3 regions of the Pseudoalteromonas sp. NCCP-2140 genome follow, and region 2 is predicted to be linked to each of the others. Evidence: predicted binding sites of a transcription regulator. Region 2 holds the regulator's gene; each other region holds the start of a gene.
What was found. The regulator sigma-54, encoded in region 2, starts transcription at its own class of promoters, with help from an activator protein. The targets are predictions, from matches to a motif close to GTTGGCACGNNNNTNGNNT.

Region 1 (4,247 bases), on a different contig from region 2:
TTAAAGATCTTTTTCTAACCACAGAGAACACAGAGAGCACAGAGGAAAAGAATTTATAGCCATCAGCTTTCAGCTGTCAGTTTTGAGCCGAGCGGTGTTGTTTGTTGGTCAGGCATAGGTTGATGAAATGGTGTTGTATGTAAGACGCGCCAAGCAAGCGTGACGCCTACGGTTGATGTAGGCGTGAAATTTATTTCGCGCGAAAATATATTCACAAAGAGAAGTGAATGAGAAGAGAATGAGGAAGTGATAATAATGTTCTCTAAAGCGCAGCACCTCTTAGCCTCTTTGTGAGTTAAAGATCTTTTTCTAACCACAGAGGACACAGAGAGCACAGAGGAAAAGAATTTATAGTCATCAGCTTTCAGCCGTCAGTTTTGAGCCGAGCGGTGTTGTTTGTAGGTCAGGCATAGGTTGATGAAATGGTGTTGTATGTAAGACGCGCCAAGCAAGCGTGACGCCTACGGTTGATGTAGGCGTGAAATTTATTTCGCGCGAAAATATATTCACAAAGAGAAGTGAATGAGAAGAGAATGAGGAAGTGATAATAATGTTCTCTAAAGCGCAGCACCTCTTAGCCTCTTTGTGAGTTAAAGATCTTTTTCTAACCACAGAGGACACAGAGAGCACAGAGGAAAAGAATTTATAGTCATCAGCTTTCAGCCGTCAGTTTTGAGCCGAGCGGTGTTGTTTGTAGGTCAGGCATAGGTTGATGAAATGGTGTTGTATGTAAGACGCGCCAAGCAAGCGTGACGCCTACGGTTGATGTAGGCGTGAAATTTATTTCGCGCGAAAATATATTCACAAAGAGAAGTGAATGAGAAGAGAATGAGGAAGTGATAATAATGTTCTCTAAAGCGCAGCACCTCTTAGCCTCTTTGTGAGTTAAAGATCTTTTTCTAACCACAGAGGACACAGAGAGCACAGAGGAAAAGAATTTATAGCCGTCAGCTTTCAGCTTTCAGTTTTGAGCCGAATTGTGTTGTTTGTTGGTCAGGTATAGGTTGATGAAGTGGTGTTGTATGTTCGACGCGCCAAGCAAGCGTGACGCCTACGTTTGATGTAGGCGTGAAATTTATTTCGCGCGTTATCTTATTATATTGCGCGATGTAAAACTGCGGCTACGATAACTCGCACCTAGCACCTAGCACCTAGCACCTAGCACCTAGCACCTAGCACCTAGCACCTAGCACCTAGTATTTCGCATCTCGCATCTCGCACCTCGCAACTGTTACCGCACTTTATTCATTTCTTTCCAGCTGGCTTTTAGGCTGTTGGCAAAGCTGATGAACTTTTCTTTCATGGTACGTTTAACTGAAATCTCGACTGAGCCTAGCCATACATTACCTTCAATGGTGATGGTTGGGCCTTGGCCTTTGTTTAAGGCGACTGATTTGTTCTCTACGCTGCCAATCACGCTAAATAATTTAGATACCACATTTACATGTTCTGGTACGTAGATTTCGTCGTTTCCTAAAATACAGTTCACGTAAATGGTGACGTGCTGATGTTGGAAAATTGCTTCGCTAAAGTCGAGTTCGATTGAACCTAGGCAGTTTGTAAGGTGAATTTCTTTTGGTACTACCCATTGGCCGCTGCGCTCATTTGAACCCAAAATACTCCTAAGCTGCAGGCTTTCGTTGTCGCTGCTGTGGCTGTAGTGAGGTTTAAATTGCGCATGCTTATGCGATTTGTAGTCAATATCCGCCTTCAGATCTAAATCAGCAACCAGTTCAACCAGTACTTCGTTGTTGGTGGCTGCCATTGCCTGGTCTAGGCGGCGTTCGAATGCTTCGGCTGAAATAACAGCATGACTGTAGTTATAAATGAGTTGATCAATGACTTCTTCTCTTACTTGATCGATTGGGCGATCTTCAAGTTTAACGGCCATGGTAGTTCCCTGTTGTGATTTTAAAGGCGATTTTTAGTTATTAATTACAAAGCAAGCCTTAGGCCAAATTTTATTTTTATATAAATCAATGGCTTGTGTTTTTTGCTGATTAGCAACTTCGTTAAATTAACCACAGATTAATAAAATCAGCAACTAAATGGTTATTTTTGCAACATCGTGAACTTCTTACCGAGCAGCTTGTAAATCTTTACCTAAATGAATATAAATAGGCGCTGAATGACTGGTTAACCTGCTGAAAATAAACAAGTAAATAGTTGGCATTATAGTCGCATTAGTAAAAGTGTCTTTAATCAAAAGGAGAAAGATTATGAACACTTTTAACAAATCTATGATTGCCGCTTTAGTAATAGGTGCAACTAGCATGTCAGCTCAGGCAAGCAGCTGGGAAAATGAAAGTAAAGATGCTTGGATTGATGGTAAGGCAGAAACTGTGCTTCTTATGAACACAAACCTTAACAACTTTGACATCAACACTGATGTAACGAATGGCAAGGTTGTACTTACAGGTAAAGTTGATAGCGAATTAGATAAAGAGCTTGCTGAAGAGCTAGTTCTTAGCCTAGACGGTGTTAGCTCTGTTGATAACAAACTAACTGTTGTTAAAAACATGAAAGCTAAGCACATGAAATCAGACAAAGCTGATTCAGCAGAAAGCGACTTAACCGACGCAAAAATCAGTACTGTAATCACGACACGTTATTTATTTAACTCAGAAGTAGGTGGTACAGACATCGATGTTGATACCGACATGGGTGTAGTAACACTAAAAGGTACTGTTGAGTCTGATGCAGAAAAGCAATTAGCAATCAGCATTGCTGAAAACGCTGAAGATGTTCGCAAAGTAATCGATGAATTAACGATTGTTGCTGAATAATAGCAAGCCCTATATAGCCCAGCTTTGGCTGGGCTTATCTTATTCAAGGAGTGAGTCATGGATTTAATACGTATTATTTTATCGGTTTTAATTCCACCTCTCGGCGTATTTTTACAGGTAGGTTTAGGTGCGCAGTTCTGGATTAATATTCTTTTAACCTTATTAGGGTACATTCCAGGTTTGATTCATGCTGTGTATATCATCGCTAAGCGATAATCACCGCATTAATCTACAAGGATGGGTAATGGAGCACAGCAAGGAAGGGCTGTAGGAGTAACGGACGATAAACCGCAAGGAGTTTACAGTATGGATAATGTAACTACGCACAAAGGACAACAAGGAAGTAACAAGGCGTTATGGAGTAGCGCACAATGGCAACGCTTTATGGATAAAGTAAATGGAGATGATAGCAAGGAATAAGCTTAGGCAGGAGCCAAACAGGATGAAGCTAGCGTAAGGAGGAGACTATATGGAACAAGTACAAACGCAACCAATACAAGGATTGACCGACAAAGGAGTTGCTTTATGGAACAAGCAACAGTGGCACGAATTTATGGAACACGCGAAAGCGGTTGCGCCACGACTAACAGGGAAGGCTGACGATAAAAACCCGATGTCATCTTCAGGTGACATCGGGTTTTTAACTACTTCAGCAATTTATCTTTATAACTTAAATTGATTCACAGTCTTATTTAAAGCGGCTGCCAATTCATTCAAATCACGTGCTTCATCCGCCAATTCATGGGCATGATCCGCAGTGCTATTCACTAAGTGATTAATTGCTGCCAAGCTATTGTTAATATCTTCTGCAACCACCGTTTGCTGCTCAGTCGAAGTCGCAATTTGATGACTTTGATCTTGCACATTTGTCACAGATTGCGCGATATCTTGTAGAGCTTGCAATACAATTTGTGTTTGCTCAACTGAGCCTTCAGCACGCTCTTGACCTTGTTGCATCATAGTCGATGCTTGTTGGGCAATTTGCTGTAAACGGCTGATCATGTTGCGAATATCATCTGTTGATTCTTGCGTTCTGCTTGCTAGTGAGCGAACTTCATCAGCAACAACTGCGAAGCCTCGACCTTGCTCGCCAGCACGGGCTGCTTCTATCGCCGCGTTTAGTGCGAGTAAGTTGGTTTGCTCTGCAATTGAGTTGATAACATCAACTACCGCGCCAATGTTGCCACTTTCTTGTTCAAGACCCGCAACCACTTTAGACGCTTCACCAATATGGCTTGCAAGGGCGGTCATGACTGACTGAGCTTGAGTAGAACGTTTCGTACCGTCAACGGTAATGGTTTGCACTTCTTCAGCGGCATTATTGGTGTGCTGGGCATTACGCGAGATTTCCATCACTGTAGACGCCATTTCGGTTACCGCCGCACTAACACTATCAACTTGCTGCTTTTCTTGCTGAATTTCATCGTTGGTTTTTTGCGATACAATTTTTAACTGGCTCGC
Region 2 (4,247 bases):
TTCTGCTAACTGATGAACACTCAGATCAGTGGTATCAATCATAAAGTCAGCGCGAGTGATCAACACATCAAGCAGGATTTTTTCTTGTTTAATGGCCAGATCAAGCGGCAAAGAATCAATAGATAGTGGATGCAAGCGGCGTGTTTCTGAAAAGCGCTTGATCAGAGTTTGGTCATCACTGTCTAAATAGAATAGTGTTGGGTTTGCGAAACCTGGCAGGTACTCAAGAATATCATTAAATTCTTGCTGCTCTTTCGGTAAGTTACGCACGTCGATGCTGACCGCTATTTTATCGTAGTTATCAGACACACTACGTACGAGCGAAGGCAGTAAATTAACCGGAATATTATCAACGCAATAATAGCCCAAGTCTTCAAGTACTCGTAAAGCGACCGATTTACCTGAGCCTGAGCGACCGCTGATAATTATTAATTCCATTTATGCCTCTGCTGATATGACCTGAAACAGTTGCTGATCGGTAGTAGCACTACGCAGCTGTTTACAAAATTCTTTATCTTTAAGTCTATCAGCAATTGTTGATAAGGTCTTTAGGTGAAGCTGACAGTCACCATCTGGTACGATGAGTGCCACAAAAATATCAACTGGACGATTATCAATTGCATCAAAATTAATAGGGGATTCACTCACTATCACAAATGCATGAGGCTCATCTGCGCCGCTCATTCGGCCATGTGGAATAGCAATACCTCGGCCAATGCCGGTGCTACCTAGTTTTTCTCGGTTGAGTAAAGCATCTAGGATATCTTGTTGCGATAAATGAGGAAGCTGCTGGTGGGCCAGTTCGCTGATATATTCAAGAATTCTTTTTTTGCTATTAAAAAGGACCGCAGCTTTGCTGCAGTCCTGGTTAGTAAGTGAACTTAGTTTCATAATTTAATGTCGAGCTAATTTCTCTTTGTGTTTAATGACTTGGCGATCAAGTTTATCGATCAGTGAGTCAATGGCTGCGTACATATCTTGATGTTCTGTAGAAGCGAACAATTCGCCTCCGTTTACATGTAAAGTTGCTTCTGCTTTTTGGCTTAATTTTTCTACATCTAGAATGACATGAACATTATTAATATGGTCAAAATGCCTTTCTAGTTTTGCAAACTTGGTGTTTACATAGTCTCTTAATGAATCTGTGATTTCTACATGACGACCAGTTAAATTTAGTTGCATAAGCATTTTTCCTTCTATGTAAAACGTCTAAATCAGACTCTTACGCTGATTAGACGGAGGTATTGCTAGAGACTCACGATATTTTGCAATTGTACGTCTAGCTACTTTAATTCCTTGCTCAGCCAATATATCTGCAATTTTGCTATCACTCAATGGTTTAGCTGAGTTTTCTGCAGCGACTAACTTCTTGATTAAAGCGCGTATTGCTGTAGAAGAACACTCACCACCATTTTCGGTGCTGACATGGCTTGAGAAGAAATATTTCAACTCAAAAATACCCCGTGGGGTATGCATATATTTTTGCGTTGTTACCCGTGAAATCGTCGATTCATGCATTTCGACCATTTCAGCAACATCATTTAGCACCATCGGCTTCATTGCTTCAGGGCCATGCTCAAAGAAAGCTTGTTGTTGTTGAACGATACAGTTGGTCACTTTTAATAGCGTATCGTTACGGCTTTCTAAGCTTTTAATAAACCACTTAGCTTCTTGTAAGTGAGAGCGAATAAATTGGCTGTCGCTACTTGATTTTACAGAGCGAGACATCGCCGCATATTGGCTGTTCACTCTAATCTTTGGCATACAGTCTGGGTTTAACTCGACTACCCAGCGACCTTTTACTTTTTTTACTGATACATCAGGTATGACGTACTCAGACTCTTCGCGCACTATGCTATCCGCAGGCTTAGGATTTAAGCTGTGGATGAGCGTCATCACTTCTTTAAGCTCGTTTTCTTTAAGCTTAGTCTTTTTCATCAAAGTTCGATAGTCGCGACTCGCTAATAATTCGATATGCTCAGATAAAACCATTTTAGTTTCAGCTAAATATGGCGTATTAGCATCGAATTGGCGTAACTGAATGCACAGACATTCTTGTAAACTGCGTGCGCCAATACCCACAGGATCAAATAACTGAATTCTTTTTAAGACCGCTTCGACTTCATCAAGTTCGATTTCTTCTTCATCGTTATTTTGATTAAAGCTTTCGACTATATCTTCACAGCTTACCGTTAAAATACCTGAGTCATCGATAGCTTCTACAATTGCCACAGCAATCGCTTCATCAGTAGGGCTAAATGGCGTGAGCTGTAATTGCCACATTAGGTATTCATGAAGGGTTTCGGTTGATGCTCCCTGATAGATAGATTCATCTTCAGGCATTGGCCCTGACGATGTTGAAGGGGCGGCACTCATGTACTCATCCCACGTGACGTCCATTGCTAAGTCATCGCTTACGGTGTCTTTATTGAGAGCATCACTACTTTCTTGCTCGTACTCGCTAGGTGCTTCTTCGGCAGACGCGCTGACTTGCACATCGTCAGGCTCCGCTTTTTGCTCATTCTTGCCGGTGCTTTCTTCATTGTAATCCGCTTCTTCCACTTCAAGCAGGGGATTACTATCAAGCGCTTCTTGAATTTCTTGCTGGAGATCCAATGTACTGAGCTGCAACAAACGAATCGCTTGTTGCAGTTGTGGAGTCATTGTAAGTTGCTGGCCCATGCGCAGCTGTAATGATTGCCTCATGTATCCCTAACAATCCTTTTTAAGTTATCGATAACTGTATAAACACAGTTATCGATTTATTGTCATTGTTATAAGTCTAGCAGATGCTCTAGTCGCTGGCGTAATGGTTACAGCCTGAATTGCTCGCCTAGATATACATCGCGTACAGTTTGGTCTGCTAATACGTGCTCAGGTGTGCCTGATGCAATTAGCTCCCCATGAGAAACAATGTAGGCTTTTTCACAAACATCAAGGGTTTCTCGAACATTATGGTCAGTAATTAGTACACCGATACCACGATTTTTTAGGTGCTCAATAATTTTCTTTATATCTAACACTGAAATTGGATCAACACCAGCAAAAGGCTCATCTAAAAGGATAAATTTAGGATTAGCGGCTAATGCGCGAGCAATTTCTACACGGCGTCGCTCACCACCTGACAGCGCCATACCTTGGCTGTCACGAATGTGTTGAATACTAAACTCATCGAGTAAGCTATTGAGTGTTTCTTCGCGGGTGGTTTTATTTAGATCTTTACGAGTTTCTAAAATGGCCATCAAGTTTTGGTAAACCGTCAACTTTCGAAAAATTGACGATTCTTGTGGCAGATAGCCAATACCTAAACGCGCACGGCTATGCATTGGTAAAAGGGTGATATCGTTATCATCAATACTGATTTTACCTTTGTCGCTAGGTACTAGGCCTACAATCATATAGAAGGTCGTTGTTTTACCTGCGCCATTTGGACCAAGCAAGCCAACAATACTGCCAGCTTCAACTTCAAGACCGACATTTTTAACCACTTGGCGGCCTTTGTAGCTTTTAGCTAAAAGCTCTGCTTTTAATGTGCTCATGGTTGGCCTTTATTATCTTTTTTATTTTCAACAGGCACTAAAATAGTGTGTACACGATCTGTTGAGTTTTCGTCTTTTTCAGCACTGATCAGCTGCTGTGCCATATCATAGGTAATGCTTTTTGCTGTTACTTTTTGACCTGCTTGAGTAACTTCAGCTTCACCATTTAAGGTTAAGAAGCGTTTTGCAACATCATAACGAACTTCTTCTGCGCTAGCGCTCATTACGGTGCCATCAGCTTGCTTTTCTTCGAAGTAAGCAGGCTTACCTGTGGCAATAATCAACTCTACTGTACCTTCGGTATCACCGCCGTGTGCTTCAAGGCGCTCTGCGGTAATACGACGATTACCATGCACGATCTCTACGTTACCTTCAAATATGCCAACGCCATCTTTTAGTTTACCTACTTGGCGATCTGAGCTAATGCTAATTTGAGCGCCAGTTTGCTCGGCAGCTGCGCCCGAAAAGGCAATCAATAAGCTTGGGATCAGGAGTAATTTCTTCAGTTTATTGGTCATAGTATATGGTTCGTGTATGGTTAGTTAACTCAACAATTTCGGTTTTTAAATCGGCTTTTAAGCCTTTCCCGGTAATCTTTAAATTCGGTCCTGTTAGTGTCACAGGTTGCTTAGAAAACATGGTCATTTTATCAATGTCGACATTAATGTTTTCTGCTTTTATATCTTCAATCATGCCGTTGTGGGTTAA
Region 3 (4,247 bases), on a different contig from region 2:
CCTTTTTCGTAACCGAATAAGGTTGCTTCAAGCATGTTTTCAGGAATAGCAGCGCAGTTAATAGCCACAAAGGGGGCATCGCTACGATTTGATTTATCGTGGATAAAACGAGCCAACACTTCTTTACCCGAGCCACTTGGGCCGAGTACCATGACACTGGCATCTGAACGGGCAACTTTGCTCGCAAGCTCCAATAGCTTAATACTTGATGGATCGGCAACGATTGGGCCATCGGTTTCTTTTTCCTTTTCAGGCAAATAACGACTCACCATGTTAAGAAGAACTTCTGGAGCAAACGGCTTTGCCATGTAATCAATCGCGCCTAAACGCATTGCTTCTACAGCATCATCAATAGTGGCATAGGCCGTCATCATTAATACCGGCAGCTCAGGATAATTAAGTTTAATGCTACGTAGTAGGTCAAGGCCGCTCATAGCGCCCATTTGCACATCACTAACAACCAATGAATAGCTATTTTGCTTAAGCAAGATCATCGCTTGTTCAGCGCTATCTGCAGCAACGCAATCAATACCCGACATTTCAAGGGTATCAATCAGTGCTTCTCGTAAGCCTGCGTCGTCTTCAACGACTAAAATAGAGTTAGTATTCATTTTGCCTCCGCTGACATTGGTTCTGCACTAATTGGCAAGATCAAACTAAAACATGCTCCCCCATGAGCATTATTAGTCACTTCAACCCGTCCTTGGTGCGCATTGGCGACTGAACTTACAACAGCAAGTCCAAGCCCCGTGCCTTGGCTTTTGGTAGTGTAAAAAGGTTCGAATAATTTGTTGGCATGACGTAAATCAACACCTGGGCCATTATCACTGACACTGATACGAACACAGTTTTCGCTAGTTTCGTCACGTTCGGCACTCAGGGTTACCACAGCCTCAGAGCCAATAATTTGAATACTATTGTGGATCAGGTTTTGAATAGCACTCGCCAGAGCCGTTTTATTACCCATAATTTCAATATCAGGTTCTGGTAAGTTCACGCTAAGTTCACTGTTATTTTGTGCAACCATAGCATCAGCACCGGCTTTTACTTCATTAAGTAACTGTTGCATTGAAACGCTTTCGACCACTTGTTGCTCACCACTTTTGGCAAATAACAGCATATCGTTCACTTGGGTTTCTAAATCTTTTAAACGCGACATTAGCTTCGTATGAAAGTTGCCACGCGAGCTTTCTGGCAATCGCTTTGAACCTAAATTTGCGGCATACAGCATGGCCGCTGATAACGGTGTTCTGACCTGATGAGCAAGCGAAGCAACCATTTTGCCAAGCGCACTTAAGCGCTGCATATGTGCAACTCGCTTTTGTAATCGTCTGGTTTCAGTTAAATCTGTCATTAAAATTAACTGTCCTGGCTCTGGAGCAAGCGCAGTAATATCAAGCTTAATTAAACGGCCATCCTTAAGTGATACTTCATGTCCATCGTCTTGCTGTGGTCGAAATGAGCGTTGAATTACGCTAAACCACTTTTCACCTTCAAGGGGCTCACCTAGCATATCAATGGCAATTTGATTGGCTTTTGCGATCATGCCTCGGCCATCTAAAACCACCACACCCGCAGGCATGGTATCAACCAAATGACCTAACCAACTGGCTTGTTGGCGCAGCTCACTCAATTCACCAACATACTCTTCTTGTTGTAAGCATGGGTTATATTGTTTGGCTGTGATAAATTGTGGTTTTAGGACATTTGCTAAGGCCATAATCGATACTCAAAAAATCGTGTCTACCTAGCTAAATGCACAATCCGTACCAAATTTATTTTTGTTTTATTTCAATAAATTAAAGACCAAATAACACTGACAAAAAAATGACAAACGCGAGGGAATAATGCAAAAAAAACACCATTGCCGTTGCCCATGGCTCGATACCAGCAAAGAAGATTATGTGGCCTATCACGACCAAGAATGGGGGGTGCCATTGTATGATGATCACCGCTTATTTGAGTTTATAACCTTAGAGTCAGCACAAGCGGGACTGAGCTGGTATACCATACTTAAAAAGCGTGATGGCTATCGCAGTGCCTTCAAAAACTTTGTTGTCGAAGAGGTTGCCAAAATGACCGAAGACGACGTCGAAAGGTTAATGCAGTTTGAAGGTATTATTCGTAATCGCGCTAAAATCGCCGCCACTATCAATAACGCGCAACGGTTTATTGAGATTCAAAAAGAGTTTGGCAGTTTCTCAAATTACCAATGGCAGTTTGTTGGTGGCAAACCATTGGTAAACGATCTTGATAAATTAGAGGATTACCCGGCTATTACTGAAGCCTCTACAGCATTCGCCAAAGATTTAAAAAAGCGCGGTTTTAAGTTTTTAGGCCCTACTACGGTGTATGCCCACATGCAGGCCTGTGGCATGGTAAATGACCATAGCAATGATTGCTTTAGAAAAGCTGAGATTATTGATAGTTATTAGGTGATAAGGGCTAAGCTTGGCTTTTATCTTCTCGGTGCATCACGCAACGACCGGTGGTAAAAAGCTAATTAAGTAACTTATTCACAAAGAGGCTAAGAGACGCTGCGCTTATGAGGTAAAAATAAAGGTGTTAAATTTTAGGCTCTAGGCTACTAGATGTAGCGCGCAGCACCTCGATTACCTTGATGGTAAATGTATTAAGAGCCTGATTCACAAATAGGTTAAAGGAATATTGCGCTTGAAATATTAAAAGAAAGGGCTTGGTTTCTCATTTGTTCCTCATTGTTTTCTCTTTGTGTAAAAAGCTTTTAGTGATTTATTACCACAGCACACCCCGAATAAAAGACAGTGAGCGTGCCTACAAGCTTAGCGCCTATAAATAATGACAAAGCCCACTCTATAGGTTTAATAACCATAGTACTTAGTTAATTTTTGCCTAAAACCTACTACCTGCCGACTAAAACCTGCTCTTAGTCGCGCGTTAGGTTGTATTTCTTCATTTTTTCGACCAGTGTGGTGCGCCTAACACCTAAAATTTCTGCTGCACGTGCAACAACGTAATCATAGCGCTCTAATGCTTGGCTGATTAAGCTGATTTCTAGCTCAGCAAGATACTCTTTGAGCTCAATGCCTTCATCTGGTAGTAAACCTGAGTCAACCGTTGTTGCTGGTACATCAGGTTCTTCATCATCATAATCACTAAAGCCAGTACTGAAAATATCGTTGAAAGCATCTCGCTCCATCAACTCTTCTGGGTACTCAGGCTCGTAAGCCTCAACTTCAATATAACGATATTTAGCTGGAAGGTCTGGCACATCAACCACTTTATCTGGAAACATGATCACCATGCGCTCAACTAAGTTAGCAAGCTCACGAATATTCCCCGGCCACGCATGTTCTTTTAAGCTTTGAATCGCACGCTCAGTGAATTTGGCAGTTGTGCCACTTTGCTCGTTCACACGACGCATTAACTCTTTTAAAAGCAGAGGAATGTCGTCAGCACGCTCACTAAGCGAAGGATTTTCAATTGGAAACACGTTTAAACGATAAAAAAGGTCTTCTCGGAAGTCGCCCTTTTCAATCATTTCTTCAAGGTTGCGGTGAGTCGCTGCAATAATGCGTACATCAGCTTGAATAGGCTTAGTACCCCCTACTCGCTCATAGCTACGCTCTTGCAACACACGCAGTAGTTTAACCTGCATTTGCAAAGGCATATCACCTATTTCATCTAGAAACAGCGTGCCGCCTTGCGCTAATTCAAAGCGCCCTTTGCGTGCAGAAATAGCGCCCGTAAAGGCCCCCTTTTCATGGCCAAATAGCTCACTTTCAAGTAGTTCACCAGGAATAGCACCACAGTTTACTGGCACAAATGGCCCGGTATTGCGTTTAGAAAGTAAATGAACGTTACGTGCAACAACTTCTTTACCTGTGCCTGACTCACCTAAGATCAGCACATTGGCATCGGTTTTTGCTACTTGCTCAATTAAAAAGCGCACATCTTTTACAGCTTCGGTTTCACCTACTAAACCATCAAATGATTTGTTAGATTTAGCTTGTTTATGGTCACCCGGTAGCATGCGCTGATATTGCTGACAATCATGCAATAGCTGAGTAGTTACGTCATGGTTAAACGGCTCACAAATTAAACCAACTACATTAGCAATGCTTAGCAGCGGTTTGAGTGTTTCACCAATTAATAAAAACGGAATGGCAGGAAACTGTTTGATCACAGCCTCGTGATTTAGCTGCTGTAAAGCACCAAGAATGACCATGCATTCTTGCTGTTGATGTTTTTCACAAAAAGACTGTAAT

Region 1: a site for sigma-54 is predicted at 2,166-2,184, ahead of NFU46_RS15200 (BON domain-containing protein). Genes of this name have one in related genera too.
Region 3: a site for sigma-54 is predicted at 1,756-1,774, ahead of NFU46_RS04890 (PAS domain-containing sensor histidine kinase). Genes of this name have one in related genera too.

Annotation. Positions count from the first base shown of each region.
Region 1 is NZ_BRCZ01000008.1:16,999-21,245, forward strand. Features, by position in the region: gene NFU46_RS15195 (LiaF domain-containing protein) at 1,232-1,891, opposite strand; gene NFU46_RS15200 (BON domain-containing protein) at 2,220-2,786, shown strand; gene NFU46_RS15205 (YqaE/Pmp3 family membrane protein) at 2,844-3,002, shown strand; gene NFU46_RS15210 (hypothetical protein) at 3,256-3,465, shown strand; gene NFU46_RS15215 (methyl-accepting chemotaxis protein) at 3,450-4,247, opposite strand, start outside.
Region 2 is NZ_BRCZ01000003.1:472,783-477,029, reverse strand. Features, by position in the region: gene rapZ (RNase adapter RapZ) at 1-438, opposite strand, end outside; gene ptsN (PTS IIA-like nitrogen regulatory protein PtsN) at 439-891, opposite strand; gene hpf (ribosome hibernation promoting factor) at 895-1,182, opposite strand; gene NFU46_RS08810 (RNA polymerase factor sigma-54) at 1,210-2,706, opposite strand; gene lptB (LPS export ABC transporter ATP-binding protein) at 2,814-3,539, opposite strand; gene lptA (lipopolysaccharide transport periplasmic protein LptA) at 3,536-4,057, opposite strand; gene lptC (LPS export ABC transporter periplasmic protein LptC) at 4,047-4,247, opposite strand, start outside.
Region 3 is NZ_BRCZ01000002.1:206,877-211,123, reverse strand. Features, by position in the region: gene NFU46_RS04895 (sigma-54 dependent transcriptional regulator) at 1-611, opposite strand, end outside; gene NFU46_RS04890 (PAS domain-containing sensor histidine kinase) at 608-1,720, opposite strand; gene NFU46_RS04885 (DNA-3-methyladenine glycosylase I) at 1,848-2,435, shown strand; gene NFU46_RS04880 (sigma-54 dependent transcriptional regulator) at 2,906-4,247, opposite strand, start outside.